One region of the Pseudoalteromonas sp. SWYJ118 genome, then DNA from elsewhere that is predicted to be linked to it. Evidence: predicted binding sites of a transcription regulator. Region 1 holds the regulator's gene; each other region holds the start of a gene.

What was found. The regulator sigma-54, encoded in region 1, starts transcription at its own class of promoters, with help from an activator protein. The targets are predictions, from matches to a motif close to GTTGGCACGNNNNTNGNNT.
Region 2: the regulator sigma-54 is predicted to act here: its motif matches at 5,634-5,652, upstream of I6F48_RS06600 (CsbD family protein).
Region 3: the regulator sigma-54 is predicted to act here: its motif matches at 9,213-9,231, upstream of I6F48_RS08705 (DUF1328 domain-containing protein).

The regions. Positions count from the first base shown of each region.
Region 1 covers NZ_JADYXC010000001.1:99,589-110,335, reverse strand. Annotated here, with positions in the region: gene I6F48_RS00575 (KpsF/GutQ family sugar-phosphate isomerase) at 1-909, shown strand, start outside; gene kdsC (3-deoxy-manno-octulosonate-8-phosphatase KdsC) at 910-1,461, shown strand; gene lptC (LPS export ABC transporter periplasmic protein LptC) at 1,458-2,012, shown strand; gene lptA (lipopolysaccharide transport periplasmic protein LptA) at 2,002-2,547, shown strand; gene lptB (LPS export ABC transporter ATP-binding protein) at 2,544-3,269, shown strand; gene I6F48_RS00550 (RNA polymerase factor sigma-54) at 3,339-4,838, shown strand; gene hpf (ribosome hibernation promoting factor) at 4,865-5,152, shown strand; gene ptsN (PTS IIA-like nitrogen regulatory protein PtsN) at 5,157-5,609, shown strand; gene rapZ (RNase adapter RapZ) at 5,628-6,473, shown strand; gene I6F48_RS00530 (HPr family phosphocarrier protein) at 6,516-6,788, shown strand; gene mgtE (magnesium transporter) at 6,919-8,277, shown strand; gene I6F48_RS00520 (protein disulfide oxidoreductase) at 8,334-8,885, shown strand; gene I6F48_RS00515 (YgiQ family radical SAM protein) at 9,343-10,747, opposite strand, start outside.
Region 2 covers NZ_JADYXC010000004.1:124,651-135,397, forward strand. Annotated here, with positions in the region: gene I6F48_RS06585 (Ig-like domain-containing protein) at 1-2,022, shown strand, start outside; gene I6F48_RS06590 ((2Fe-2S)-binding protein) at 2,565-3,062, shown strand; gene I6F48_RS06595 (xanthine dehydrogenase family protein molybdopterin-binding subunit) at 3,059-5,320, shown strand; gene I6F48_RS06600 (CsbD family protein) at 5,389-5,586, opposite strand; gene I6F48_RS06605 (group II truncated hemoglobin) at 5,867-6,280, shown strand; gene hrpB (ATP-dependent helicase HrpB) at 6,364-8,790, shown strand; gene I6F48_RS06615 (nuclear transport factor 2 family protein) at 9,048-9,512, shown strand; gene I6F48_RS06620 (hypothetical protein) at 9,530-9,874, shown strand; gene I6F48_RS06625 (alpha/beta hydrolase) at 9,975-10,747, opposite strand, start outside.
Region 3 covers NZ_JADYXC010000006.1:164,327-175,073, reverse strand. Annotated here, with positions in the region: gene I6F48_RS08755 (energy transducer TonB) at 1-570, opposite strand, end outside; gene I6F48_RS08750 (energy transducer TonB) at 663-1,775, opposite strand; gene I6F48_RS08745 (GTP cyclohydrolase II) at 2,027-2,650, shown strand; gene I6F48_RS08740 (BPSS1780 family membrane protein) at 2,732-3,520, shown strand; gene I6F48_RS08735 (regulatory protein RecX) at 3,520-3,972, shown strand; gene alaS (alanine--tRNA ligase) at 3,992-6,592, shown strand; gene I6F48_RS08725 (aspartate kinase) at 6,599-7,816, shown strand; gene csrA (carbon storage regulator CsrA) at 7,908-8,099, shown strand; gene I6F48_RS08715 (YcxB family protein) at 8,150-8,617, opposite strand; gene I6F48_RS08710 (hypothetical protein) at 8,750-8,941, opposite strand; gene I6F48_RS08705 (DUF1328 domain-containing protein) at 9,000-9,173, opposite strand; gene I6F48_RS08700 (OadG family protein) at 9,693-9,935, shown strand; gene oadA (sodium-extruding oxaloacetate decarboxylase subunit alpha) at 9,947-10,747, shown strand, end outside.

The DNA.
Region 1 (10,747 bases):
AGTGATATTGCACAATATGTAGATGAGAATTTTCATAACGCATGCCAATTAATGTACGACTGTGAAGGCCGTATTATTGTCATTGGTATGGGTAAATCAGGTCATATTGGCAATAAAATAGCAGCAACCCTTGCAAGCACTGGCAGTCCAGCATTTTTTGTTCACCCTGGTGAAGCAAGTCATGGTGATTTAGGTATGATCACTAAAAATGACGTGGTTATGCTTATTTCTAATTCAGGTGAGACCAGCGAAGTTTTAAATATCATTCCTGTTTTAAAACGACTTGGTGCCAAAATGATATCGATGACTGGCAATACGCAATCAACCATGGCGACCCTTGCTAATGTGCATGTGTGCATTAAAGTAGAAAAAGAAGCCTGTTCATTGGGTCTAGCTCCTACATCAAGTACCACTGCAACGCTTGCGATGGGCGATGCCATGGCAGTTGCATTATTAGAAGCTCGCGGGTTTACAGCTGATGACTTCGCGCTATCTCACCCAGGTGGTAGTTTAGGCAAGCGTTTATTACTTACTTTAAAAGATGTTATGCACAGCGGCGCAAATACACCTATTATTAGCGTTTCACAAACAGTTAAAGACGCCCTCATTGAAATGTCTGCTAAAGGTTTAGGTATGACAGCCATTGTTGATGAAAATCAGCAGCTCGTGGGATTATTTACCGATGGCGATTTGCGTCGTATTTTAGAGCAAAGAATTGATATTCATACAACACAAATAGATGTTGTTATGACTAAGTCATGCACTACGGCTACGCAAGATATTTTGGCTGCTGAAGCGCTTAATATTATGGAACACAAACGTATAAATGGCTTAATCGTCGTCAATGAGAAAAACCAACCTATTGGCGCATTAAACATGCAAGACCTATTAAAAGCAGGAGTATTATAAATGCAATTTGAAGAACTCTATCAACCGCTGAGCGATGATGCAAAAGCACGCGCTAAAAAAGTAAAACTACTTATATGCGATATTGATGGTGTATTTTCTGATGGCCGTATTTACCTTGGTAATCAAGGTGAAGAGCTAAAAGCATTTAATACAAAAGATGGTTTTGGCATTAAAGCGCTTATAAACAGTGGCTTTGAAGTGGCTGTAATTACTGGTCGTCATTCACAAATAGTGCAACAACGTATGAGCAGCTTAACCGTACAGCATATTTATCAAGGCCAAGAAAATAAGCTCATTGCCTATCAAGAGCTAAAAGACAAACTCAACCTTAGCGATGAACAAATTGCTTATATCGGTGATGATGGTCCTGACATGCCCGTTATGGAATTAGTCGGCTTTGCTGTTGCAGTAAATGATGCCCATCCACTTATTAAACGTTTATCACACTATGTAACGCAAATGCCTGGCGGCTTTGGTGCAGTAAGAGAGCTCACCGACTTACTTATGCTTGAAAATGGTAAAGCATTGACTACACAAGGCACTAGTTCATGAATGCAGCGCGCATAATATTAAGCGTTTTATTCATTAGCTGTATGGTTTGGCTTTGGTACCCTTATTTTACACAAACAAATATTGTGCCTCAGACTGAGCCTGAAGTTATTGCCAAGCCTGATTACATAGCCATAGAACTCAAACAAACAGCCTATGACGAACAAGGTAAAATTAGCCACAAAGTCACTGCGGCTAAAATGGAGCTATATCAACAATTAGGTTTTACGTTTTTTGAAAAACCTATTTTTACTTTATATAACGAAAAGCAAACGTGGCAAATAAATGCAGACGAAGCAACATTATACGAAGACAAACAATTAATTTTAGAAGGCAATGTGGTTGCCAAAAACTTAACCGATAACGCCATGATAGACAAAATCAATGCTGATAATATTCAGGTAGATATAAAGCTATTAACAATGCGTTCGGAGCAACCCGTTATCATCACTGGACCCAATTTAAAAATCACTGGTAAAGGCCTAGAAGCCGACTTAAAAACCGAAGTGATAAAACTAATTAACCATACGCGAACCATATATTATGACCAATAAAATATTAAAATCACTTATTATTCCTACACTTATACTAGCGTTTAATAGTAGTGCTGCAGAGCAAAACACGCAACCGGCTGCAAATCAAATTTCAATAAGCGCCGATAAGCAAGAAGGTCAATTAAAAGCTAATGTCGGGATTTTTGAGAAAAACGTTGAAATTATTCACGGTAACCGCCGTATCACAGCCGACCGCTTAGAAGTACATAAACGCGATGAACTTGGCGATAATAAACAATTATTAATTGCTACAGGTAGCCCTGCGCACTTTGAAGAAAAGCAATCAGATGGCACGACTATGAGCGCCAGTGCTGACGAAGTACGTTATGATGTATCTAAGCGTTTTTTAACGCTTGTTGGTAATGCACAAGTATCGCAAGCGGGACAAAAAATAAATGCTAAAAGCATTACCTACGATATAGAGCAGCAGCTAATCAGTGCCGAAAAAGATGAAAACTCAACTGACCGCGTTCACACAATTTTAGTACCAATCGAGACTAAAAAAAGTAAAAAAAGCGACAAAGGTCAACCATGAGCACATTAAAAGCAGAGCTATTAGCAAAGAGCTATAAAGGCCGTGAAGTTGTAAAAAACGTCGGCCTTGAAGTCAAAGCTGGCAGTATTGTTGGCTTACTTGGCCCTAACGGCGCAGGTAAAACTACCACGTTTTATATGATAGTAGGACTTGTACCTAGCGACAAAGGTAAAATATCGATAGACGATAACGATATTACTCTTTTACCTATGCATAGTCGTGCTAGATTAGGCATTGGCTACTTACCGCAAGAGTCTTCAATATTCAGAAAGCTGACTGTTTATCAAAACTTAATGGCCATTTTAGAAACGCGCAAAGAGTTAAATAAACAAGCTAGAGAAGACACTCTCGATAAATTATTAGATGAATTTAGCATACAACACATTCGTGATAGCCAAGGTATGGCATTGTCGGGTGGCGAACGTCGTCGTGTTGAAATAGCACGTGCGCTGGCAGCAGATCCTAAATTTATATTACTGGATGAACCATTTGCAGGTGTTGACCCGATTTCGGTATTAGACATAAAGAAAATAATAGAACATCTTAAAAATCGTGGGATTGGTGTATTAATTACCGATCATAACGTAAGAGAAACCCTTGATGTTTGTGAAAAAGCCTACATTGTTTCTCATGGGGAGCTGATTGCATCAGGTACTCCAGAACACGTATTAAATGATAAAACAGTACGCGATGTTTACTTAGGCGAGCAATTTAGGCTGTAACATTTACGCCATGTCTTTAAGCATCTGCTAGTATTAATTATAACAACATAAAAGGATTGTTAGAGATACATGAGGCAATCACTACAGCTGCGCATGGGCCAGCAACTTACAATGACTCCACAGCTGCAACAAGCTATTCGTTTGTTGCAACTCAGTACATTGGATCTCCAGCAAGAAATACAAGAAGCTCTCGACAGCAACCCGCTATTAGAGGTTGAAGAAGCAGACTATTCAGAAGACGCTGCAGGTAAAAACGAGCAAAAAGCAGATACAGATGACATAACTGTTAGCGCATCTGCCGATGATGCTCCAAGCGAATACGAACAAGATAGTGGTGAAGCACTTGCAAAAGACACGCTAAGTGACGACATGGCTATGGATGTTAGTTGGGATGAGTACATGAGTGCCGCCCCAGCAGCATCATCGGGTCCGATGCCTGAAGACGAATCAATATACCAAGGCGCCTCTACTGAAACGCTCCATGAGTATTTAATGTGGCAGTTACAACTAACGCCATTTAGCCCTACAGACGAAGCTATTGCTATTGCTATTGTAGAAGCCGTCGATGATTCAGGTATTTTAACACTAAGCTGCGAAGAGATTTTAGAAAGCTTTAATCAAGAAAACGAAGATGATAACGAAGTCGAACTTGATGAAATTGAAGCTGTATTAAAACGCATCCAACTGTTTGATCCTGTTGGTATTGCTGCACGTAGTTTACAAGAGTGTTTGTGTATTCAGCTTAACCAGTTTGATAAAGAAACACCTTACATTAATGAAACAAAAATGATTTTAACCGAGCATATTGATTTATTAGCTGCTCGTGACTATCGTACATTAATGAAGAAAACTAAGCTCAAAGAAGAAGAGCTTAAGGAAGTAATGACATTAATACATACTCTTAGCCCTAAACCTGCAGATACTATTGTAAGAGAAGAATCTGAGTATGTTATTCCTGATGTGTCAGTTAAAAAAATTAAAGGCCGCTGGGTTGTTGAGTTAAACCCAGACAGCATGCCTAAAATTCGTGTTAATAGCCAATACGCGGCAATGTCTCGCACTGTAAAATCCAGTGGTGACAGCCAGTTTATTCGCTCGCATTTACAAGAAGCTAAATGGTTTATTAAAAGCTTAGAAAGTAGAAACGACACGCTATTAAAAGTGACAAATTGTATTGTTAAGCAACAACAAGGCTTTTTTGAACACGGTCCTGAAGCCATGAAACCAATGGTTTTAAATGATGTTGCTGAAATGGTAGAAATGCACGAATCAACAATTTCGCGCGTAACAACCCAAAAGTATATGCACACACCCCGTGGTATATTTGAGCTTAAATATTTTTTCTCAAGCCATGTAAGCACCGAAAACGGTGGTGAATGTTCATCTACAGCAATCCGTGCGCTTATCCGAAAATTAATCGCAGCAGAAAACTCAGCAAAACCATTGAGTGATAGCAAAATAGCGGATATATTGGCTGAGCAAGGAATTAAAGTAGCGAGACGTACAATCGCAAAATACCGCGAATCTCTGGCTATTCCACCGTCAAATCAGCGTAAAAGTTTGATTTAAGACGCAAAAAAAAGAGGGTAATGCTTATGCAACTAAACTTAACTGGTCGTCACGTAGAATTAACCGATTCACTAAGAGACTATATTAATACCAAATTTGCGAAGCTAGAAAGACACTCTGATCATATTAATAATGTTCATGTCATTCTCGATGTAGAAAAATTAAATCAAAAAGCAGAAGCCACCATACACGTAAGCGGTGCTGAGCTATTTGCCTCTACAGAACATCAAGATATGTATGCCGCCATTGACTCGTTGATCGACAAGCTCGATCGACAAGTAATTAAACACAAAGAGAAGCTTGCTCGACACTAATATGATGAAATTAAGCTCACTTATATGCCAGGACTGCAGCAAAGCTGCGGTCCTTTTTAATAGCAAAAAAAGAATTTTAGAGTTCATTAGCGAACTTGCTCACGACAAACTTCCGTATTTACCGCAACAAGATATTCTTAATGCTTTAATGAGCAGAGAAAAATTGGGTAGTACAGGTATAGGGCGTGGCATTGCCATTCCTCATGGAAGAATGAGCGGTGCAGAAGAGCCTTTGGCTTTAGTACTCGTTAGCGAAACTCCAATAAATTTTGATGCGATCGATAATCGCCCTGTTGATATTTTCGTCGCACTCATCGTACCAGATGGCGATAACCAGCAGCACTTAAAGACTCTAGCAACCATTGCTGATAAACTAAACAACAAAGATTTTTGTAAACAGTTACGCAGTGCAAAATCAGATACTGAGCTTTACCAAGTTATTGTCAATCAATCATAGTTTTATAAAGGGTGTTAAATGGAGTTAATTATCATAAGCGGCCGTTCTGGTTCTGGAAAGTCGGTTGCTTTACGCGTTGTAGAAGATTTAGGTTATTATTGCGTAGATAATATTCCAGTTAACTTGCTTCCTTCATTAGTTCGCAGTGTGTCTGATAGCTATGATAAAATTGCTGTTAGCATTGATGTGCGTAACATCCCTAAACAACAAGATGAATTTAACGATATTCTTGAATACTTGCCTGGCTTTGCAAAACCTACGTTATTTTATTTAGATAGCGACGATCAAACATTGATCAAACGTTTTTCTGAAACTCGTAGATTACACCCACTATCAATTGACTCGTTGCCTCTTGATTTAGCCATCAAAAAAGAAAAAGAATTACTTGATGTATTAATCACCCGCGCCGACTTTATGATAGATACAACTGATTTAAGCGTTCATCAACTTGCTGAATCTATTCGTGAAAAGATTTTAGGTAAAAAAGATAAGCAACTGATTGTCACGTTTGAATCGTTTGGTTTTAAATACGGTATACCAAAAGAAGCAGATTACGTATTTGATGCACGCTTTTTACCCAATCCACATTGGGAACCTGAATTAAAACCTTTAAATGGGTTAGATCAACCTGTTAAAGATTATTTGGCCAATCACAGCATAGTGCAAAAATTCACATGGCAAATTCAAACATTTGTACAAACGTGGTTACCGCACTTAGAGCGAAATAACCGCAGTTATTTAACCATTGCCATTGGGTGTACAGGCGGGCAACACCGCTCTGTATATTTAGCGCAAACTATCGGTGAAAGTTTTGCAATGACACATCCCAATGTGAAAATTCGCCATCGCGAACAAGAAAAATAATATAGCTGAATAATCACCTGTTCAGCTTAAGTAGAGTAAGTTATGCATTGTGAAGACACTTTTTTAATAAAAAACAAATTAGGATTGCACGCCAGAGCAGCCACCGTGCTTGCCCAATTGGCAGTGCAGTTTGATGCGACAATTACATTATTTCAAGATGACAAAGAAGCCGCAGGCGATAGCGTACTTGCACTAATGTTACTTGAAAGTAGCCAAGGCAAAGAAGTAAAAGTTGTATGCAAAGGCCCCGATTCTGAGCAAGCTTTACATGCTGTTGGAGAATTAATAGCACAACGTTTTAATGAACAAGAATAAACAGTTATAAAAATAATGCTCGCATTACTAATGCCCCAACTAAAACAGATATATAAAATAAATACGGTTAGTGACGCCAGTTAACTCACCTCTCCCCATAAAATAATATAAAAATTTATAAAGGACGCCAATGCCTGAAGCTTTTGAACAAGATTACCCACTACAGCAACTAAAACAGGTGACTAAGTCACTCAATAGTGGTCAATTTGTTCAAGTTAGGCGCATGCTCGCAAAAACAGCTCCTTGTGATACCGCATTATTATTAGAATCATCACCGCATAAAATTCGCCGACTCCTTTGGCAGTTGGTTGATCCTGATGTGCAAGGCGATGTTCTTGAAGAACTATCAGAAGATGTTCGTTTAGGCATTATTGCCCAAATGGAACCTAAGCACATTGCAGCCGCAACAGAAGATATGGGCCACGATGACTTAGGTGAAGTATTACGTAGTCTGCCGGACACCGTTTATAAAGACGTTGTTAGCGCGATGGACATTCAAGACCGTGAACGTGCAACACAAGCACTTTCGTATCAAGAGCGTTCTGCTGGCGCGCTAATGAACACCGATACGGTGACCATTCGCCCTGACGTTACGCTTGATGTTGTACTTAGGTATATTAGGCTACGTGGCGAGTTACCAGAAGGTACCGATGACTTGTACGTTGTTGATAAGCATAACTGCTTTATAGGCGCTTTATCGCTGAGTACATTATTAACTAACCCGCCAGAAAAGATTGTTCGCGATTTAATGGATGAAGATTGTGAATCCATTCCAATCTCAATGGATGAAAGTGAAGTCGCGCAATTATTTGAACGTCATAATTGGATATCGGCCCCCGTAGTCGATGATAACGATCAGCTCCTTGGCCGTGTCACTATCGATGACATCGTTGACGTAATCCGCGAAGATGCTGAGCATAGTTTATTGGGCTTAGCCGGCCTTGATGATGAAGAAGATACCTTTGCGCCAGTACTAAAAAGCTCTAAAAAACGCTCAGTTTGGTTAGGTGTCAACTTACTAACTGCACTTGCAGCTGCTTTTGTAGCTAGCTTTTTTGAAGGCACTTTAGATGTTTTACCTATTTTAGCTGTACTTAACGGTATTGTCCCTTCTATGGGCGGTGTTGCAGGTAGCCAATCATTAACGCTTGTTATTCGTGGTATTGCGGTAGGTCATATAAATCAAACAAACCAACGTTTCTTGATGATGAAAGAGCTTGCTATTGGCGCGTTAAACGGTGTTTTGTGGTCGTTGTTAATAGCAGGTGTTATTGCCCTATGGCAGTGGGACTTTATGCTTGGTGGCGTACTCGCCTTCGCTATGTTTATGAACTTAGTGGTGGCAGGTGTTGCTGGTGCGAGTATCCCTATTATTCTTAAAAGAATGAATATAGACCCAGCACTTGCAGGGAGTGTGGTGCTAACCACGGTGACAGATATTGTGGGTATATTCGCCTTTTTAGGTACTGCTACTTGGTTGCTGGTTTAAGTTAGAAACTTTTGCAAATAACTAAAGTAAAAAACACTTAGGGTAAAGCTGCAACTATGACAACGGGTACCAAAAATAAAAAAGACACACCTAAAAAAACGCCAAAACAAAAAGGCCTATCAATATTAAAAAGTGTGTTGATATATGGTTTCATATTTTTCGTAATTTATAACGCTGTCAATTGGTGGCGACAACCTGTTATGCCAGCAAATCCTCAATTACAATTAATAGATTATAAAGGGCAAAACATTGATTTGTCAGCAATGAGCCAAGATAAACCAACACTTGTCTATTTTTGGGGAACTTGGTGCCCTATTTGTAGTATTACCTCCCCTGCCATAAACGAACTCGCAAACGAGAATAACTACCCTGTCGTGAGTATCGCAATAAAATCAGGCTCGGATCAAAAACTACATGAGTATCTAAATGATCATGGCTACAGTTTTACCACTGTCAACGATCAACACGGTGAGATATTTGCCGATTGGCAAGGGCAAGTCACGCCATCTTATATAATCTTAAAAGATAATAAAATGACGCAAGGGCTAACAGGCATTCAGCCGTTATGGTCACTAAAATTACGTTTGTGGTTATCATCAACGTTTTAAGAAAAAACTAACTGCAAGTATATAGGCACTAAATACGTGCTATCTCAAGAGGGGTTTCTAAAAGCTCGCTCTTTATTACCTACAATAATATAGCCAATAAAGAGCAAGGTTTACTTAATTTACGCATGAAAAGGGTTTAAAAACCCTTAGCGTAATTAAACTAATCTACTAGGGCGTGTTGATCTTTGTGGATTGAAATTTGTTCAATCTAGGGGCGATTAAATCGCGGCGCGAGGTTTGTAACCTAGTGGGCTAAGTAAAAACCGAGCAACAAAGAGTTAATCGTCCCTAGAAAGAACCCAAAGGGCAGCGCATGTTTGGTATTTATGCTGCGTTATCGCCTATTCATGGGGAATAACCACACTACATAGGCTCCGCCTTGCCTAAAAACCAAACATACTGCTGCAAATTCACCCACCAAAGATCAACACGCCCTAGTTATTAATAGATTGAATCACTAACGTGTACTTTGACGATTACCGCCTACTTTTGGTTTAGTGTTTGCCTTTTTAAATTGGCTAAAACCGGTATGTCGCGTTAGTGCAGGACGTCCGCCTTTACTGCCACCTTTACCTGCTTTTTCATCACGCCCTTCTTCAGGCACTAAACAGTTAGGCCCTTTACCAATTAAATTAGCTTTACCCATTTTACGCAGTGCTTCACGTATCATCGGCCAACCTGCTGCATCATGGTAACGTAAAATAGCTTTATGTAATCTACGTTGGCGAGCACCTTTAGGTACTGGAACAACTTCTGTATTGTTTTTTATATTACGTAAAGAGTTCATTTCTGTGTGGTAAATAGTCGTCGCATTAGCCATCGGTGATGGGTAAAAATTTTGTACCTGATCAAGCTTAAAGTCGTTTGATTTAAGCCATAAAGCCATGTTTACCATGTCTTCATCTTTTGTCCCTGGGTGAGCAGATATAAAGTAAGGAATTAAATACTGCTTTTTACCGGCTTCTTTAGAGTACTTATCAAATAATTCTTTAAATTGATCGTACGCCCCCATACCTGGTTTCATCATTTTTGATAATGGACCATCCTCTGTATGCTCTGGGGCTATTTTTAAGTAGCCACCTACATGATGCGTTACTAATTCTTTAACGTAACGCGGGTCGCGTACAGCTAAGTCGTAACGAACTCCAGAAGCAATCAATACCTTTTTGATACCCTTAACTTCACGTGCTTTTTTATATAAGTCTATTGTTGGCGTATGATCTGTATCCATATGCTTACAAATTTCAGGATACACACATGATAAACGTCTACAGGTGCTTTCTGCCTTTTTGCTCGTACAACGCAGTTTATACATATTTGCAGTTGGACCACCTAAATCAGAAATAACACCAGTAAAACCGGGTACTTTATCTCTAATCTGTTCAATTTCTTCAATAATTGATTCTTGCGAACGGCTTTGAATAATACGCCCTTCATGCTCCGTAATTGAGCAAAACGAACACCCACCAAAGCAACCGCGCATAATATTAACTGACGTTTTTATCATGTCGTAAGCAGGAATTTTAGAGTCGCCGTAACTTGGATGAGGAATACGCTGATACGGTAAACCAAACACAGCATCCATCTCATGTGTTTCTAATGGGTATGCTGGCGGGTTTACCCAAATAGAACGATCGCCGTGTCGCTGAAACAGTGCTCTTGCACAACCAGGATTTGTTTCTTGATGTAGAATACGCGAAGCGTGGGCGTATAAAGGTTTGTTAACACTTACTTGCTCATAAGCAGGTAACTTAACATAGGTTTTTTCCCACGGTTTAGGTCGCGCAGGCTGAACCATAATTGGTTTTGCAGCTTCTGCCTTTAAGTCTATACCCGCTTGTTTAAATTCAGATTTACTACAG
Region 2 (10,747 bases), on a different contig from region 1:
GAGCATGGTGTGTCGGGCATTGTTGTAGATGACCTTAACGGTGATGGTAAGCAAAATATTGCTTGGGGCTCAGGTTATTCTTCGTCAGGTGAAGATGGTTTTTATATTCACAACACGGATGACAAAACTCAACAGTGGGCTAAAGGCATTAAGTACTACTCAAATAAAGCGTTAGCACTTGCTGATATTAATAACAACGGAAGCTTAGATATACTTTATTCCGAGCGTGACAGTAACGCTTTGCATATAGTAGATACACAAACTAATGAAAAAATACTTACAAATATAAGCGTTAATAACGATTGGGATAATAATAATTTAGTTACTACTGCTCAGCTGTTTGATGATGGTAAGAATTATATTATTGCTGGCAGCTCTGCTATATACGATGCGAATGTACAGGTGTTTTCACCTGAAACGGGTGAAGAGCTATTTCAAACATATCTTGGCGACGGAGACTACATTAGTACCTTAACAACGTTAGATATTAATAATGATGGCAAGCTAGAAATAATAGTAGGTAATGGTGCTGAGCATACAGGAAGTGAAGGTACCTTTTTTAAAGTATTAAATGGGCAAACTGGAGAGTTATTAAAGACATCGCCTCGCTTAGGATTTTATTGGGGCGGTATGAGTTCAATAGTAACTGGAAGCTTTCTTAATAACGAAAATATAGATGTGGTTAGTCTCGTTAGTGATTACCTCATTAGTTATGACTACTCTGAAAACACTATATCTAAAGTTGCTTTGGAGCAGAGCTTTAACGGTTTGGTTAACACTGTTATTAATGGAGAAGAAACTTTAGTTGCATCTACCTATAACGGCTCACTTTATAAAGTGGCATTAAATGGGCAGACAACATTAATTAGTGAAGTGTGCCAAAACTCTTTAAATAACATTGTGTCTGTAAGAGCTGGGTTTGTGCAGTATTCGTGTTCAGATCAGTTTGGTGAATATAACCTAGATAGCAATGTGGTTTCATACACTGTTGAGCGTAATAATAATGACAGTTGGTTAGCAACTTCTACGTATAATAATGTTGATTATACCTTGTTGGCAGGTCAGTCATTGGAGGTGTTTTCTAATCAAGTTGCTGAGCCTTTAGCTAAACCTGAAGCTGTAAGCTACTCTGATCATGTTTTAAAAAGCATACAAATAGATTTACCTGTATCAGATGATATTGATTATGTAGTTTTAAATAAGAGACCAACTCTGGGTAGGGTCGAGTTTACCGACAGACAGGCGGGTCTACTAACTTATATACCTTCGGGGACTGTAGGCATTGACGAGCTTAGTTACTACACAGTAAAAGATCGTTCACGTTCAGCGTTATCAAGCTTAACGTTAGAGCTCACAAATACAGCACCAACAGCAAATAATATGACACTGCAAACTCATTGGAGTACACCGCTTAACTTTAATCTAGAAGGTATGGATGAAGACGCTGAGCAATTAGTATTTCAAATTAAAAATTCGCCTGCTCATGGGCAAATTCAGTTAATGGATTCTGCTTTAGGTAGCGTGACCTTTTCACCAAGTGGTGACTCGGTTGAGCCAGTATCAGTTAGCTTTACAGTGAAAGATTCTTTAGTTGAATCTGAGCTTCATAATGTTGTTATTGAACTTACAAATACAGCCCCACAAGCTCAAAATGTAACATATAACACCTCTTATAAGAGTGAAGTGAATGGTCGCTTTTCAGCATTAGATAGCGACAACGATACACTTGAATTTGAAGTGGTAACAGAGCCAAACTCAGGAACTCTAACATTTGAGCCTGATACTGGATTGTTTAAACTAACTCCTACGAGCGAATCCGATCATGTAGTAACGTTTAGCTATGTAGCTAAAGATAAATTTGATAGTTCAGCAGTTCAAACTGTGACTATAAACGTTGAAGGTAAGCAAGCTGCTGCGCTAGCGACTCCATCATCTGATTCAGGCTCTAGCTCAGGTGGCAGTATTTATTACTTACTTACGCTGCTATCAGTGGTTTTATTTGGTAGACGCCGTTTTAATTAGTAGTTAAAAGCTTATTTACACTATCTAAAACCGCCAAATGGCGGTTTTTTATTTATTAATAATCTTTTTAAAATCAACGATTTATTGCTTGCTTTTGTTGTGTGTATTGTACAACCCTAAACTTTGCAAATAAACGATGTGGTTACTTAATACGATTTTTGCTTAAATATATTGTAAGTTTTAACTTGGGTGTTTTTAGGCTTTTATTTAGGGCTGTTTATCTTTCGAGGTTTAACATGCACTGCCCCGAGGATTCTGCATAGGGGCAATTTACGCTTTGTTGTTTACAAACCTACCGCCGCGATTAAATCTCCCCTAGATTGAGTGAACTTCAATCTAAAAAGGTCTGCAGTCCCTAGTCTAATACTAATAATCAGACGTTAATAATTTCAATGTGGTTTAAACGTTCTAATAATTAGTATTTTTATAAAACAGATCTAAGTGGTAGGCTAAAAGTAGTAAGTATAAAATAGTAAGTAATTAAAAATAGTTCTCGCGCAACAAGGAACCCTCCTGTAAAGCGCTTTGCCAAGGAGTTTAGTATGATCACGCTTACCATTAATGGTAATAAACATGAGTTTTCTGGCGATCCGTCAACGCCAGTATTATGGTATCTCCGAGACGAATTGAATTTAACCGGCCCTAAATTTGGCTGTGGTATGGCTCAGTGCGGTGCGTGTACTGTGCATATTGATGGGGTAGCTCAGCGCTCGTGTGTATTACCTGTAGCGGCAGTAGCGGGTCTTTCAATTACAACAATTGAAGGGTTAAGCGAGCAGGGCGACCATCCAGTACAACAAGCATGGGTTGAGCATAAAGTACCGCAGTGTGGTTTTTGCCAGTGCGGTCAAATGATGCAAGCTGCAAGCTTATTAGCTGCCAATCCAAACCCTACCGATGATGAAATAGTAAGTAATATGTCGGGAAATATTTGCCGTTGTGGTACATACCCGCGCATTCATAAAGCAATTAAATCAGCCGCTAAAACAATGGCGAGTGTTCAGTATTTTGACCCAAATGAACAAGGGGAAGAAGTATGAACCAAGATAATAAATATTTTGATTTAAACCGCCGTAAGTTTTTAAAAACTAGCGCAATAGGTGCATTGGTACTTGGTACTTATTTTGTAGGCAGTGCGCCAAGAGCGATTGCGGGTGTGTTAGAGCAGCCATCTGAGCTGGCAAAACGCGCAAACTTATTTATTGCACTGCGCCCAGACGGCATGGTTGAAATAACGTGCCATCGCTCTGAAATGGGTCAGCAAATTCGCACCGCGATTGCACAAATAGTTGCCGATGAAATGGAAGCCGCGTGGGATAAGGTTATTGTTATTCAGGGTAAGGGCGACCCTAAATACGGCGATCAAAATACCGATGGCTCGCGCAGTATTCGCTACAACATGCAGCGCCTGCGTGAAATGGGCGCAAGTGTACGTTACATGATGCAGCACGCTGCCGCTAAGTTTTGGAAAGTTGATCCACAAACCTGTACTGCTAATCAACACGTTGTTACACACAGCTCAGGTAAATCGCTTACTTATAAAGATTTAATCGACTTAGCGCTTACAATAACGCCACCAGAAGCTGACAAACTAACGCTTAAAACACGCAAAGAATGGCGTTACATTAATACCGGCATGGCGCACATAGATTTAGCCGATTTAGTAACAGGTAAAGCTATATTTGCAGCCGATGTACGCGAACCACAAGCGCTGGTGGCTATAATTGAACGCCCGCCGGTAGTCGGCGGTGTTGTTAAGTCGTTTGATGCCAGTGCTACAAAAGCGATAAACGGCGTTATAGATGTTATTGAAATACCTGCACCAAAAGGCGCACCGCAGTTTCAGCCAAAAGGTGGCATTGCGATTATAGCTAAAAACACATGGGCTGCATGGCAAGGGCGTAAAGCATTAAAAGTGGTGTGGGATGATGGCAAAAATGGCGATTACAATTCAGAAGAATTTAAAAAGTCATTACTAAAAACAGTACAAACTCCACAGGCAAACATACGTGATAAAGGCGATGCCATGGGCGTGTTGGCTAAATCGAGCAATAAATTGGTAGCTGATTATTACGCGCCGCACCTTGCTCAAGCCCCAATGGAGCCGCCTTGTGCAACAGCTATGTACAACAAAGACAGTGTTGATATATGGGCTGCTACGCAAAATCCACAAGCCGATATGAAAACAGTGGCGGCAATGCTTGGCATGGATGAGAGCAAAATTAATGTTCACGTTACCATGTTAGGAGGCGGCTTTGGGCGTAAGTCAAAACCTGATTTTTCAGCAGAAGCAGCTTATCTTTCAATGAAAGTAGGCAAGCCTATTCGTGTGCAATGGACGCGTGAAGACGACATACAACATGGTTTTTACCATGCAGTTTCGGCTCAGCACATTGAAGCATCGCTAGATAAAAATGGCGCTATAGAATCGTATTTACACCGTACCGCGTTTTCACCGATCACCTCTACCTTTTCAGAAGGGGCGACTACGCCAGGGAGCTTTGAACTGCGCTTAGGGTTTACCGACAACCCAATTAACACACCTAACATGAAGTTAGAAAACGGTGATGCGCAAGCCAAAGCACGAATTGGTTGGATGCGTTCTGTATCAAATATTTTTCATGCCTTTGCTATTCAGTCATTTATTGGCGAAGCAGCGCACAAAGCCGGTCGCGACCAAAAAGACTATTTATTAGAAACGATAGGTCCAAGCCGAATCCTTGATGTAACTGAGCAAAATGCCACATACGATAATTATGGCGGCGATAAAGCGGTTTATCCTTTAGATATTGGCAGACTGCGCCATGTTATTGAAAAGGTTGCTGACATGAGTAAGTGGGGGCGAGAGCTTCCTAAAGGGCGAGGTTTAGGTATAGCAGCGCATAGAAGCTTTTTAACTTACGTAGCGACAGTAGTTGAAGTAGAAGTGTCGGATACTGGCGATTTAAAAGTAATTAAATCGTGGGTTGCCATTGATGCGGGCACGGTTGTAAATACCGACACCGTTAAAAATCAAACCCAAGGTGGCTCTATTTACGGTATTACCACTGCAATTAGTGACGGTATTACCTTTGATAAAGGGCGTGTACAGCAAAGTAACTTTCATGATTATCGCGTACCGCGTATGAGCGACGCACCTCTTGAGATTGACGTTGAAATTGTACAAAGCGATGCACCACCAGCAGGGGTAGGTGAGCCATCTACACCAGTTTATGCGCCAGCATTATGTAATGCTATTTTTGCAGCATGCGGAAAGCGCATTAGGCAGTTACCGATTGGTAACCAATTAAAAGCGTAGCTAAATAACCTACAGCTTAAACAAAAAAACCGCCAAATGGCGGTTTTTTTAAAAGCGGTTAACGCGGTTTAACGACCTTTTTCAAACTCATCAACTTCACGCTCTGCTTCTTCTTTAGATTTACCGTATTGCTGCTGAATTTTACCAACTAGCTCTGTACGGCTACCTTCAATTTTATCTAAATCGTCGTTGGTAAGATCGCCCCATTTTTGTTGAGCCTTACCTTTAAGTTCTTTCCAATTACCTTCGATACGATCGCTGTTCATAAGTTTATCCTTACTTTAGGTTAGTGAATTAACTGTCAGTTATAAAGTAGCAAGCCTTGTACCAAGGAATAATAATGGTTTTATTGTTTTTATTATCAGTTGGTTATATTTTTATGTTGAGCGATTTTGTTTTTAATATTGCGCTATTTATTAAAAAATATACATAGCAGCCTGTAATTATTGCTGACATAAGTTACGCCGCTTTGATGTAACTCATTCTTAAATTTTTGTTTTAAGCTAATATGCAGGTATTAAACAAAGTAGTTAACCTGAGTGAGTTATGAATACAAAAACGTGTGAATACGGAGTGGATGACTGCTCATACAAAATGGCAGGTGAGTTAGCAGGTATTACACAATTGGTGAATGCGTTTTACGATAATATGGACGCTTTAAAAGAGGCTGAAAATATAAGGAGTATGCATTCAAAAGATTTATCAGCATCACGTAAAAAGCTCGCTTACTTTTTGTCGGGCTGGTTAGGTGGTCCTAAATTATACGCTGAACATTTTGGCAGTATTAACATTCCTCAAGCGCATAAACATTTACATGTAGGAATTGAGCAAAGTGATGCATGGCTTTTATGCATGCAAAAAGCGGTTGATGAGCAACCTTACGAAGCCTCATTTAAAATTTACTTAATGGATCAATTACGAGTGCCTGCAGATCGAATTAGAATGGTGTCGGGTAGCTAATAGCAATTATTAATAAATATCAGCCGCAGCTAGGCTTTGGTTTTTTGTTACAATGCCTGCAAAGCAATTTAGGGTAAATAGCTGTGCTGCCGGTTCAAGACATATATCAACAACTCGTTACTACATTACAAAGTAATCCTATTACGTTATTACAAGCGCCGCCTGGTGCTGGTAAGTCTACGTGGTTACCACTACAACTTATGCGCGACGGGCATTTTAAACGCATTGTAATGCTAGAGCCACGCCGTTTAGCCGCGCGCAATATTGCCAGTTACTTAGCAAAGTGCCAAAACGAGAGTGTTGGGCAAAGTGTGGGTTTGCGGATTAGAGGCGAGAGTAAAGTCAGCGCTAATACGCGCCTTGAAATAGTAACCGAAGGCATGCTTACACGCATGCTGCAAAACGACCCCGAATTAAGCGATATAGATTTACTTATATTTGATGAATTTCATGAACGTTCAATTGCAGCCGATACCTCACTTGCCTTTGCGCTCGAGACCCAAAGTGCACTGCGTGAAGACTTAACCATCATGCTTATGTCGGCAACGCTAGATACTGAGCGTTACACTGCGTTTTTTGATTGCCCTGTAATTCAATCGAGCGGTCGCAGTTACCCAATAGACGAAGTCTACATACCCATAAAAGATGAAAGCCGCTGGCTTGATGCAATTCCTAGCATAATAAAACAAGCGCTTAATGAGCAAACAGGCAGTGCATTGGTATTTTTACCCGGGCAATTTGAAATACTACGGGTGCAGCAAGCACTTAGCGATTTACCCAGTAACTGCACTGTAGCAACGCTATTTGGCGAGCAAGATAAAGCCAATCAGCAAGCCGCTATTGCTCCTGCACCAAACGGTATGCGCAAAGTCGTGCTTACCACCAATGTAGCCGAAACCAGTTTAACTATTGAAGGCATACGCATTGTAATTGACAGCGGCAAGCGCCGTGCAGCGACCTTTAATTTAAAAACAGGGGTTACAGAGCTCACAACACAAAGTATATCGCGCTCCTCAGCTGTGCAGCGTGCAGGGCGTGCAGGGCGAATAGAGCCGGGCATTGTATATAGGCTGGGCTCTAAGCAAACCTTTGAGCGACGTAATAGCCACGACAATCCCGAAATACTCATATCAGACATAAGCCAACTTATGCTTGAGGCAAAGCAATGGGGAGCCAGTATTGATGAGCTAACCCTACTTGATAAGCCTACTGAGCAACAATGCGAGCAAGCAAGTAACCTGCTCAACATGCTTGAAGCTATTGATAGCAAAGGTAAGCTCACACCACTTGGCAGTAAAATGTTAGGTTTTGGTGCTGATATTCGTTTGGCGCATATGCTATTAAAAGCACAAATACTTGATGACCAACTCCCTGGTATTTTTAGGCTCGCTATTTATTTAGTGGCATTACTTGAGAGTAGAGTAAACAGTGCAAACGAGTTGAGTTTAGCGTTGCATAGCCAACAGCAACGACCACATCCGGTATTTAAGCAGCAGTTAAAATATTGGCAAAGCCGCTTAAAAGTAAAAGACGAAAACAGCGAATTAAATACGCATTATATAAGTTTGCTGGTGGCATTGGCGTACCCCGATCGCATCGCTAAAAAACGCGGTAATGGTTACCTACTTGCCAATGGTGCAGGTGCTGAGTTAAATGCCGATTACTGGCACAACGACGATTACTTAGCTATAGCAACCATGGGCGGGCACAAAGGAGGGCGTATATTTGCAGCCACCGCGCTTAACCCATTTGAGTTACAAGAATTTTTACCGCATTTATTTAGTGAACTTACTCGTTGTGAGTTTGATGAAAAATCAGCGCGCTTTATTCATCAAGATGAAGTAAAGCTCGGGGCTATAACGCTCAGCAGCCAGCCTAGTAAACAAAAACTAGATAAGAGCGAGCGTGCTAAAGCGTGGCTAAACTTATTTGCTAAACACGGTTTTGCATTATTTAACGAGCAACCTGATGCGCAGCAATTGCTGATACGTATGAGCTTAGCAAGTAATTTATTACCCGATAAATTCCCAAAAACAAATGAGCAACAACTCATTCAAAATGCAGCGCAGTGGCTAAGCGTGTTTTTAGAAGATATTAAAACGCTCACGCAGCTTAAAAAGTTTAACTACTTTGAAGCATTACAAAACTGTTTTGATTGGCAACAACAAACAGCTTTAAAAGCACTGTTACCACTGCGCTTAACGGTGCCAAGTGGCTCAAATATAAAAATTGAATACCAGCTTGATGGCCCCGCAAAGCTAAGCGTGCGTATGCAAGAAGTTTACGGCTTGACCAGTACGCCTATGCTTGCCAACGGTAAACTGCCACTGCTTATGGAGCTGCTATCGCCAGGTAAACGCTCATTGCAACTTACTCAAGATTTAGCCCACTTTTGGGCTAGCAGTTACCGCGATGTGCAAAAGGAAATGAAAGGTCGTTACCCTAAGCATTTTTGGCCAGACGACCCAGCCAACAGCGTTGCAACGAATAGAGTAAAGAGCAAAATGTAGATTTTATACCAATTTTATTAAAAACATGATCATTTTATCGTATTAAATAGCGCACTCACTGCGTTAAAAATTATTCATATAGAACAACTATATGTCGTAATTTTTGCCTTGTTATTACGCTATTTTCTTAGCGCTATAATGAACATTAATTTAATGCAATTGGTATTAATTACTTAAAGTTACTTGTTTTATTATTGAGCGCATTAATATAGTGTACCTGTAAATAAATCAATATTTTTAACTACAGGGAATAAGTAATGAGGCTACTTTTAACGTTAGGTTTGGCTTTGGTAACTGCTTTTTCGGCGTATGCAGAAAAGCCACTCGACTTAAATGCGTTTGCGCAGCAGTACTATAAAACAATGACCGCGACACAAGCACCTAACGCAGGTACTAAAGAGCTCGAGGCTTACCTTGCATTGTTAACTGATGATATTGGTAATCAGCATATTCCGTATCAACCCGATGACTCACGTACTCCTGATGGTAAAAAGCAAATGCGCAAAGGCATGAGCTTTTACTTAGGTGCGCACACGTTGTTTGAAAGCACACTGCTTAATACATTTGTGTTTAACGATACAGGCTTTGCTATTCGTTATAAAAACTTTGTAAAAGGTATTCATCCGCAAAATAAGCAGCCAATAGAATATACATCAGTAATGATGGAAGTAATCGAAATTGAAAACGGCAAAGTGGCGATGATCCGCAAGTACCACGAATAACTAATAAGGATATATTTATGAAACATTTACTTATCGCATTATCAATATTGATGCTTAGTGCATGCACTAGTACAAAAAGTGATTTTAGGTTTGATGGCTCCACGCCTGAATCAACTCAAATGGGAGTTAATAAAGTTTTAAAGACATTAAAACCTCAAGATTCAATGCACTTTTTAGGTGCCTTAATCTCAATTCAATTTTCTGATGTGCAAGGCGTAGAAGATATTATGGGCGACCCGACCATGATGGGCGAAATGAATTACTTTATTATTGGCAAAAAAATAGATGGTTTAAATTATTATGAAGTATTGGATCTTGCGAGTTCATCTTCATCAAAAGTAGAGTTTTCTGTAGAAGAGTAATTTTATTTTGTTAGTTACAATATAGTTTTACGCCAATGATGCAGTGCATTATTGGCGTTTTTATATATGAAGTTATTTATATTTAACTATTCATACTTAACTATTCGGGATGATAGTTCATTTTTTTAAAAGCATCGTATACCGCTAAATGTAGTGTTTCAGTGTGATCTAGGTTTTCAAAATAGCCAAATTGTACTTGGCTTTTACTACTAAGAATAGGCGCTACTTTTTTATGTAATTGCTTTGCTAAACCTTCCATTAGCTCACCTTCTTTACCCACTCCAATATAAACCGATTGAGGAAAGGTAGTTGGCTCAAAAGGGCCATTTAGTAATTCATTATCGGCCCACCATAGGCTTGGGCTAATTATTACGTAATGATTAAACATTGCAGGGTGATTAAACAAAATATCGGTAGCTAATAGGCCGCCTAACGACTGACCAATTAAAGTGTTTGTTGAGTTGGTATGGTAAGTTTTATTGATCAGTGGGCGTAGTTCGTCGTTTATAAAACTAATGAACTTTTTTGAGCCACCATGCGTTGGTAAACCTTTTAAATCGAGAGCGTTATTACTCGGTGATGTAAAATCGTGTTTGCGGTCGATATTTTCTATACCCACAACAATGGCTTCGGGTATATGATTTATCCACGAAAAAGAGGCAAACTGTACGAGTCCTGCAATATGAATAAAGTCTTCATCTTTTGAGCCATCGAGTAAGTAAATAACAGGGTAACGCTTATCGCTTGATTGCTCATAACTATTAGGCAAGTAAACATTTATAGTGCGTTGCTGCTCAAGCGTGGTTGATTTAAAGGTAAAGGTTTCACCAATACTAAAAGGTTTTGTTTTAATCGGTTCAGCATGGCTTAATA
Region 3 (10,747 bases), on a different contig from region 1:
TTCGTCGGCTTCTTCTAGGTAGTTTTTAGCTACGCGATATTTTTTAGAGCTAAACTTTTTAGCAAGCAGCGTTGCCGCTTCTAGTTTCATGTCGGCTACAAACTTAGGCTTATTTTGTGTTTTAGCTATTTCAATTACTTGTTCTAAAAAGTTAGCTGCTTTGTAAGCTGATGTTGTGTAGTTAGCTTGGCCGAGTAGTGCATCAATTGTTTCTATTGATAGTTTACCGTGGTTTGCAGCTAAAATAGTATGGGCTTCGTTATAGAGTGCAAAACGCTGTTCGTTTAGCTCATCGCCGTAGCCTTTTATTGCTTTAGCGTAATTAATAGCTAAGTTGGCAGTATTGTCGTCGCTTTTACCGTAAACGGCTTTACCTGATGTGTAAGCAAGTTTGGCAGTTTGTTGTACGTTTTTGTCTGCTTTAACTGCTGCTAAATAGCTTTGGTATGCTTGGCTAAATACCGTTTGAGGATCGCTTGCTTGGCTGGCGAGTGCTGTAGTACTTAAAGTTGTTGCGCTTAGAGCAGATAAACTTAAGCCTATAAATAAAGCGAGTTGCTGACGTTTCATAATAATCCCTATTAACTTTTAAATTGAAACTAGGTTGACGTAATTACAACAGTTTCTTATTAATATAATTTTTGACTGAATGGTAAAACTACTTAAAGGCGTTCAAAATACAGTTCAGCTTGAGTTGTTGCATTTACAGGTTTTCCATTTTTAAACTTTGGAGCGTAACGCCATTGTTTAACAGCGGCTATCGCTGATTTTTCAAACGCTTTAGAACCTTCAGAACTAATAACCTTAGGATTTTTCACAAAGCCATGGGTATCAACAGTAATCTCTAATATAACTATTACATGACTTTTAGTTTCACCGCGAGGGTATATAGGCTCGGTTATGTAGAGTGGATTTTGCTCTGAGGTATTTTTCCAGTGCGTATTTTTAGCAAAGGCTAAGGCGTGTTTAGTCGCTTTATCGCTTTCATCTTGTTTTTCATATAGCTGAACTAAGCCAACATGCGCATTAAGCTCAAAGCTTTGATCTAAATTTTTATATTTATCAAATAAGCCAACTATACGGTTTAGCCTTTTAGTTGCTTTGTCGTAATCTTTACGGCCACTCTCAAATGAAACCATTAAAAGGTCAGATTTTATAAGCTCTACTGCATTATCAGGTAGCTGGGCTTGGTAATATTTATCTGCATCTTGAGCGTATATTTTCGCTAAAGGATATTCGCTATGGCTAAACCTATAAAGTAATGTTTCTGCAGCTTCAAATTGCATATTAGCGACAAGGCCAGGGTCATTTTGTAATTCAGCGATTTTAATGAGTTGCTTAAAGTTTTTGACTGCGGTATTTGGTTTATTGGTATGAGTGGCTTTGGCTAGTAACGTATCCATAGTCTCTATTGAGTTTTCGCCATAGTTTTTAACTAAAATACGGTGGGCCTGTGAATACAAATCAAACCGTTTCTTTTCATTGCCATTCCCTATAACCATAATGTTCTTTGAAGTATAATTATTGATGGCTTTAGCGTAGTTAATAGCAAGCTTTGCCGTTTCATTGCTATTTTCTCCATGTAGAGCGAGGCCTTTTTGATAAGCAAGTTGTGCTTCTTTTTCAGCTTGTTCTTTGGCTGCAACGAATGCTGAGTCAGTTTCTTCGGCGTTTGCAGATACAACTTGAATGCTATTTACTTGGTTTGCGAAAGTGTAGTTAGCAAAGGCTAATAAGCTTAATCCTATTGATATGGCGAGCTGTTGGTGCTTCATAATAATCCCTATTATTTATTAGCCCATAAAATTACCAAAACTATTAAGGCCTGTCATTATTTTAGGTAAATTAAAGTAAACAAGCGAAGTTGTAATATTCGGGTTATTAATTGCTTAACAATCATTGAAAATAACGCCTGTCGTCGCCATATAATTGCCATAAACAGTCTTGTACTACGGTGTATTCATCCTATTTTGTGATATTATCACTTTATTGTCGTGTCGTAGTTATTTAAATATTTGGATTTGTCGTGGCGCAAGTAAGAGCAAGAGTCCAGCTTAATGTTGGCAGAAATAGTGATATCCCTGCAGAAATAATCTCATTTACTGATTTAAAAGATGGCAAAGAACATATTGCTATGGTGTTTAACAACGCTGATACAGAGCAAGATGTACCGCTTATTCGTATGCATTCTGAGTGTTTAACAGGTGATGTATTTTACTCATCGCGTTGTGATTGCGGCGAGCAGCTAAATGAATGTATTGAAATGATGCACGAGCAAGGCGGTATTTTATTGTATTTACGCCAAGAAGGTCGTGGCATTGGTTTATACAACAAAATTGATGCTTACGTATTGCAATCGCAAGGTATGAACACCTACGAAGCTAATAATCATTTAGGCTTTGCTGATGATTTACGTGACTTTTCGGATGCTGTGTTAATGCTTAATGCGCTTAATTTAAGCCACGTTAAATTAATGACCAATAATCCTAAAAAGCTTAACGCATTAAAAGATGCCGGTATTAATGTTGACTCGGTTGTGGGCACGCATGCGCACATTAAAGCGGGTGTTGCGGGTAATAAATCGTACCTAGAAACAAAAATTAAGCATGGCGCGCATATGTTAGATATTAAGAAAATTAAAAAACCTTAATCATTTAATTACGTTTCGTCTATTAATACCCCCTCACGCCAAGTTATACTTGGCGTGTTTCGTTTTAAATTAAGAGCAAGTATGTCTACACAATTACGAATTTTTAAAGCCGATGCAGGGCTAAAGTGGTTAAAAGCCGGATGGCTTATTTTTAAAACCCAGCCAGCAACCTTTATTTTTATGCATTTATTTATTGGCATTGTAGGGCTGCTGTCTTTATTTTTACCTTTACTGCAAGTTGTGGCAGCGCTAGCTACGCCATTTTTAACCGCAGGCTTTTACCAAGCGGTGCTTAGTAAGCAGCAGGGCGGAAAAATTATGCTAGCCGATATTCTCAAGCCATTTACGGCTAAGGGAAATCGTTTAGGGTTACTACGTTTAGCACTTTACCAAATGGGTGCGGGCATTTTAATGGCGCTACTCGCTAATGGCTTATTTGCCGATGCAGTGGCTGTTATGAGCCAACCAGGACTTGATCCAAATGTAGCACTTGAGCAAATGCTTGATAGTATTTCGGGCGCGAATGTCATTTTGTTTTTTATGGCAATGCTAATTTACTTAACAGCGTTTGCTTACGCTGTACCGCTTGTTTATTTTAGTAAAGAAACACGTATTTTAACGGCACTTAAAAAATCGTTAATGGTGTTTTATCATAACATTTTGCCACTTGGCGTTTTTGGCCTTATTTGCGCATTATTTATGGCGCTTTCGATGTTCTTATCGTTCTTACCACTGTTGATTTTAATGCCAATTTGCTACATTAGCTTTTTTGTATCTTATCAAGCCATTTTTATGCCTGTTGTACCACCAAGTGACGACATTAATGTTAAGCCACTTAGCAGTGAAACAAGCGGGCGTTTTGACGCTTAATGGATGATAAATTAAAGCAAAAACTAAAAAACTATGTACTTTGGTTACTAGGGCGCCAAGAATATTCGCGTCGTGAGTTAACGCTTAAGCTACAGCAAAAAGAAGCTACAGAAGAGTTTATTGAAACGCTGCTTGATTGGTGCGAAAAGCATAATTTTATTAACGAGCAGCGATACTGTGAAGGCTTTGTAAGAAAACACATATTTAAATGCCACGGGCTTAAGCGAATACAAAGCGAAGCTATGGGCAAAGGGATTGATCGTTCGCTACTTGAATTGGTAGTAGAGGAGCTTGAAGTAGATTGGTTTGAGCTTGCGCAGGATGCGTACAATAAAAAATATTCGAATACACCGGCCGATCTCGATTACAAAGACAAAGCTAAGCGCGTGCGCTACTTAATGTATCGGGGTTTTAGCTACGATGAAATTAATTTTGCAATGCAAGCACAGTAAATACAGGTGAGACTTTCAAATGCAGCACATGACTACCGCACAAATTAGGCAACAGTTTTTAGACTTTTTTGCCAGCAAACAACACCAAGTTGTACCTTCAAGCTCGCTTATTCCGGGTAACGATGCCACGTTGTTATTTAACAATGCCGGCATGGTGCAATTTAAAGATGTATTTTTAGGCGCAGAAAGCCGCCCTTATACACGTGCGACTAGCTCGCAGCGCTGTGTACGTGCTGGCGGTAAGCATAACGATTTAGAAAATGTGGGCTACACTGCTCGCCACCATACATTTTTTGAAATGTTAGGTAACTTCAGCTTTGGTGATTACTTTAAGCAAGAAGCTATTAAGTTTGCATGGGAGTTTTTAACTGAAGAAGTAAAACTACCAAAAGAAAAGCTTTTAGTAACTATTTACCACGATGACGAAGAAGCGTTTGAATACTGGTCAAAAGACATTGGCTTATCTGAGGATCGTATTATTCGTATTGCTACCTCAGACAACTTTTGGTCTATGGGGGATACCGGTCCGTGTGGTCCGTGTTCTGAAATATTTTATGATCATGGCGAACACATTTGGGGCGGACCTCCGGGCTCTCCAGAGGAAGACGGCGACCGTTTCATCGAAATTTGGAACCTTGTATTCATGCAGTACAACCGTCAAAGCGACGGCACAATGTTGCCTCTACCTAAGCAATCTGTTGATACGGGAATGGGCCTTGAGCGTATTTCTGCTATTTTGCAGGGCGTGCATTCAAACTACGAAATCGATTTATTCCAAGGCTTAATTGCCGCTGCTGCAAGTGTTACTAATGCACAAGACATGGACGATAAATCACTACGCGTAGTGGCGGATCATATTCGTTCGTGTGCGTTTTTAATCTCAGACGGTGTTATGCCATCTAACGAAGGCCGTGGTTATGTACTGCGCCGTATTATTCGTCGTGCTGTGCGCCACGGTAACAAGTTAGGTGCACAAGGTTCGTTTTTCTATAAATTAGTTGCTGCGCTAATTGAGCAAATGGGTCAAGCGTACCCTGAGCTTGCTAAGCAACAAGAAATTATTGAAAAAGTATTACGCATTGAAGAAGAACAGTTTGGTAAAACACTTGAGCGTGGCTTAGCTATTTTAGAAGAAAGCTTAAGCGACCTTAAAGGCGATATTATACCGGGCGACTTAGTATTTAAACTTTACGATACGTATGGTTTCCCTGCTGATTTAACAGCCGATGTTGCGCGTGAGCGCCAGATGACAATTGATCATCAAGGCTTTGAAGAGTGTATGGCTGTACAACGTAAAACAGCGCAGCAAGCAGGTAAATTTGGTGCAGATTACAATGACCAATTAAAATCAGATAAACACACTGATTTTAAAGGTTACGACAGTACACATTACAGCGCGACCGTTATTGAAATTTTTGCCGGTGGCGAAGCTGTTCAGTTATTAGAAGATGGTCAACAAGGTATTGTAGTACTAGACCGCACACCGTTTTACGCTGAATCAGGCGGTCAAACGGGTGACACGGGTACTATTACAGTTGCTGGTGGCGAATTTAATGTTACTAATACCACTAAGCTTGGTAATGCTTTTGCTCACCACGGTACTGTACAAGGCCGTATTGGTGTTAATGACAAAGTTGACGCAACTATTGATGATACGCGCCGCGACAGCATTAAGAAAAACCACACAGCTACGCATATTTTACACGAAGCATTACGCCAACTATTAGGCGAGCATGTAGGCCAAAAAGGCTCGCTTGTTCAGCCTGATCGTTTACGTTTTGACTTTTCGCATTTTGAAGCGGTTACTAAAGATGAGCTACGTGAAATTGAGCGTGTAGTTAATGACGAAATTCGTCGTAACTTTGCACTTAATACTGAGCTTATGGCTATTGATGATGCTAAAGCGAAAGGTGCTATGGCATTGTTTGGCGAAAAGTACGATGACGAAGTACGTGTAGTTACTATTGGCGACTACTCTATTGAGCTTTGTGGTGGTACTCACGTTGAGCGCGCTGGCGATATTGGTTTATTCAAAATTGTATCTGAAAGCGGTATTGCCGCAGGTGTTCGCCGTATTGAGGCCGTAACTGGTGCAGATGCTGTAGCGTACGTTAGCGAGCAAGAGCAACAACTTAGCGATGTTGCAGCTTTAGTTAAAGGCGATAGCGCATCGGTACTTGAAAAAGTAACTGCGTTGCTTGAAAAATCTAAAGGCCTTGAAAAGCAAATTGCACAGCTTAGCGATAAGCTAGCAAGTGCAGCGGGCGCGTCTTTACTTGATTCGATTGTTGAAATTAATGGCGTTAAGTTACTTGTAGCTAACGTTGAAGGGACTGAATCTAAAGCGCTTCGCGGTATGGTTGATGACCTTAAAAACAAGATTGGCTCAGGTGTTATTGCACTGGGTGTTGCCAGTGGCGACAAAGTAAGCCTAATTGCCGGTGTAACTAAAGACTTAACAGGCAAAGTAAAAGCCGGTGAGTTAGTTAACCACATGGCAGGCCAAGTAGGTGGTAAAGGTGGCGGTCGTCCAGATATGGCACAAGCCGGTGGTAGTGAACCACAAAACCTTGCTGCTGCACTAGATAGCGTTACAGCTTGGTTAACTGAGCGTACTTAAGCCTAAGTGGCGCTTATTGTTCAAAAATTCGGTGGCACTTCGGTCGGCTCAATAGAGCGAATTGAAGCGGTCGCCGACCTTGTTGTTAAAACCAGACAACAAGGGCATCAAGTGGTTGTGGTTCTCTCTGCTATGTCGGGAGAAACCAACCGCTTAATTAATCTCGCCAAACAAATTGATACTCGCCCGAGTAGCCGTGAACTAGACGTACTAATTAGCACTGGAGAGCAGGTTTCTGTTTCGCTCCTTGCTATGGCTATTATTAAACGTGGCCACTCTGCGGTGAGCTTATTAGCCGATCAAGTCAATATTCTAACCGACAACATGTTTGGCAAAGCCCGTATTGCGGAGGTTGCTGCTACGCGCTTAAAGCATGAGCTTGAACATAACCGTATTGCTATTATTGCAGGGTTTCAGGGGCGTGATGTTGAGGGTAACATTACAACACTTGGACGCGGCGGCACCGATACATCGGCTGTAGAAATAGCCGCAGCTATAAAAGCTGACGAATGCCAGATCTATACCGACGTTGACGGCGTATATACTACAGATCCTCGTGTTGAACCTAATGCTCGCAGAATGAGCCAAGTTACCTTTGCCGAAATGCTAGAGCTGGCAAGTTTAGGCGCTAAAGTTTTGCATATTCGTTCAGTAGAAGCTGCAGGTAGACACAATGTGCCACTTAGGGTGCTTTCGAGCTTTAATCCTGACGAAGGTACATTAATAAGTTTTGAGGAGAGCGATATGCCAAGTAAGGTTGTATCGGGAATTGCGTTTAATCGTGACGAATGTTTAATTAAAGTAGAAGGTGTGCCAACAGGTACTCAATATCTTTCAAAAATATTGAAACTTTTTGCTGATAATGGCATCGAAATAGATATGATTAATCAAGTTAATCATATCTTTGAAAAAATAGACTATGCTTTTACTGTGCACTCGAATGATTATCTGCAAGCACTTGAATTATTGAGCGAAGATCAAGCTCAACTTAGTGCTCAAAATATAAGCGGATTACCAACAGTAGCTAAAGTTTCTGCTGTTGGAATGGGTATGAAATCGCATTCTGGTGTAGCAAGTTTATTTTTTGATGCATTAGCGCAGGAAAATATTAATGTGGTTTTAGTCTCGACTTCAGAGATTAAAATTTCAGTTTTAATAGATGAAAAGTACCTAGAGTTGGCTGTTCGTGCATTACATAAAGCATTTTTAACAGAAAATGGATAGATTGGGAGTTTTTACTTACTTTTCAGTCTAATTTTCATTAGTATGTTTAAGCGGAATCTTATAATTTTTATTGGAACATGGGAGCAAGAGAATGCTAATACTAACTCGTAGAGTAGGTGAAACCCTAATGATTGGTGACGAAGTAACAGTTACCGTTCTAGGTGTTAAAGGAAATCAAGTTCGAATCGGTGTTAATGCACCAAAAGACGTATCAGTGCATCGTGAAGAGATTTACATGCGCATACAAGCTGAAAAGTCGAACCCTAATCCGGGCAATGCTTAATCAACACGTATACGTAGTTGAGCAATTAGCTCAACTAGACTAAAAGCCACTCACTGAGTGGCTTTTTTGTTTATAAAAGCGAGTATTTCAGGGGTTAGTATTTGTTTTGAAATGTACTGCATTCCGCTTTTATTTTTAATAATAATACCTTGCTGAGTATCTATTACTTCGCTTATGTTTTGCCAAGTTAGCTCAAAACTTTTGTAATGATTAGCCGACTTAATGCCTTCTTCATCAAAGGTAAGTGTTACCTCAGAGCCTGACGCTCTGCTGAGCATTTGTCTGGTTACCCACCAAGGTCTGCGATAGTAAAAAGCGACGCACTCTAGTACACCTAGCATGATCATAAACGATCCTAAGTAATGATCGTTTAAAACATAAATGCCAAATAAACCAAGCGCAACGAGGAGTACAAGTAAAAAGTACTTAGGTTTGGCGCGCTTACTGTAGGGGAGTGACTCGTCAAAGCACTCGTAAAAGTAAGGTTTATCTAGTGTGTAGGTTGTTGTAAATGCCATATTGCCTTGCTTTAAATATCGTTTTTTTTATTTTAACAAGCTAGCCGCTAAATGAGCAGCTTTATAGTCAGTGATTTTATTACAGACACAAAAAAACGGCCCTAAGGCCGTTTTTTAGCGATACAAGAAGAATTAACAGTTAGTTTCTTCAGCGTTTACGCCTTCTTTAACATTTTCACATGCATCTTCTACTTTGTTTTGCACGTCAGTTACTGCTTCGTCAATACGTTCGCCTGCGTCTTCTGCATGATTGTCTTCACAACCCATGATAAAGAAACTTGCGAATAGACCGATTAGTGCTGCTTTTACAGTTGTTGAATTCATAATGTAATTCCTTGTAAGTGTTAATTAAATTTTAGTGTTTGTTAGTTGAATGCTTTATCTACCTGGGTGATTTACCACGTAGTGCACCTGAAACTAATGAGATCACTAAAAGTACTAAAAATATAAAAAATATAATTTTTGCTATACCAGCTGCGGCACCTGCGATGCCACCAAAACCTAACACTGCAGCGATTAAAGCAATAACTAAAAATGTAATTGTCCAGCGTAACATTGTTTTCTCCTTGGTTATCAAATTTGCTCACAATAACTAATGCCAGTTATATGCCAAAGTTTATTTTTGTTTTATATCAAGTGGTTATGGTTTTTAACTGTGTTTTTAGTTATTAGTTAGTTAGTAATTTTTACGCTTTGTTATGTAAGTTATTCACACTGTTACAAGTTACCGGTAAATATTCACTAAAAATAATCTTTTTGGTAAGACCAATTAACAATTGGTGTGTGTTTTTGTACTTATTATAAAATTTGGCGGTTATTTTTATTAAGTTGAATAGTTAATTAACAACTTCCATATAACTATTAGCTATAGTCGTTATTTTCTGTATGTATTGTAGGGCGCATGATTGCTGGGTTATGGCATGTAAATTTGTTGAGTGTTATGTTGTTTATAGTTTAATTGGTTTTACCAATTTACAAGATGTAGACAAAGCGACTAGTTTTGTTATTATCCAGTGAATAAATATTTAATTAAATCGATTTTTTATTTTCGATATGGGTTTCAAGGGGGAGAAAAATGGATATAGGTGCTCTACTCACAACGGCTGGTAGCTTAATGCTAACTGGTATGGTTGGGGTGTTTGTATTTCTGTCGATATTAATTGGTGCAGTAACGCTTATGTCTAATTTGGTGACGCGCTATAGCGAACCAGAGGCATCACCAGCTAAATCACCGTCTTTTAAATCTCAAGGTGTGCCTAATGAGCACATCGCTGCTATTAGTGCTGCCATTGCTCAGTACAAATCAAATAATAAATAAGGGGCACACACATGGCTAAATTAAAATTAACAGAATTGGTATTACGCGATGCGCACCAATCATTGCTCGCAACACGTATGCGCCTAGACGATATGCTACCTATTGCTAGCAAGCTAGATGATGCAGGTTATTGGTCTATTGAATCGTGGGGCGGTGCTACATTTGATTCGTGTATTCGTTATTTAGGCGAAGATCCTTGGGAGCGTATTCGCGCGCTTAAAAAAGCGATGCCTAATACTAAACAGCAAATGCTATTACGCGGTCAAAACCTATTAGGCTACCGCCATTACGCTGATGATGTAGTTGAAAAGTTTGTAGAACGCGCACATAAAAATGGCGTTGACGTATTTCGTATTTTCGATGCAATGAACGATGTACGTAACCTAGAAACAGCGATTAAAGCGGCTATAAAAGTAGGCGCACATGCTCAAGGTACTATTTCGTACACGGTAAGTCCTGTTCATACGCTTGATATGTGGCTGACTCTTGCTAAGCAATTAGAAGATTTAGGCTGTCACTCAATTTGTATTAAAGATATGGCGGGTTTATTAAAGCCGTACGATGCTGAAAAACTAATTAAAGCACTTAAGGAAACCGTGTCGGTTCCTATTGCTATGCAGTGCCACGCTACAACTGGTTTAAGTACTGCGACTTATCAAAAAGCGATTGATGCAGGCATTGATATGCTTGATACCGCTATTTCATCTATGAGTATGACTTACGGACACACAGCAACTGAAACTATTGTATCGATAGTTGAAGGAACTGAGCGCGATACTGACCTTGATTTAAATCATCTAGAAGAAATTGCT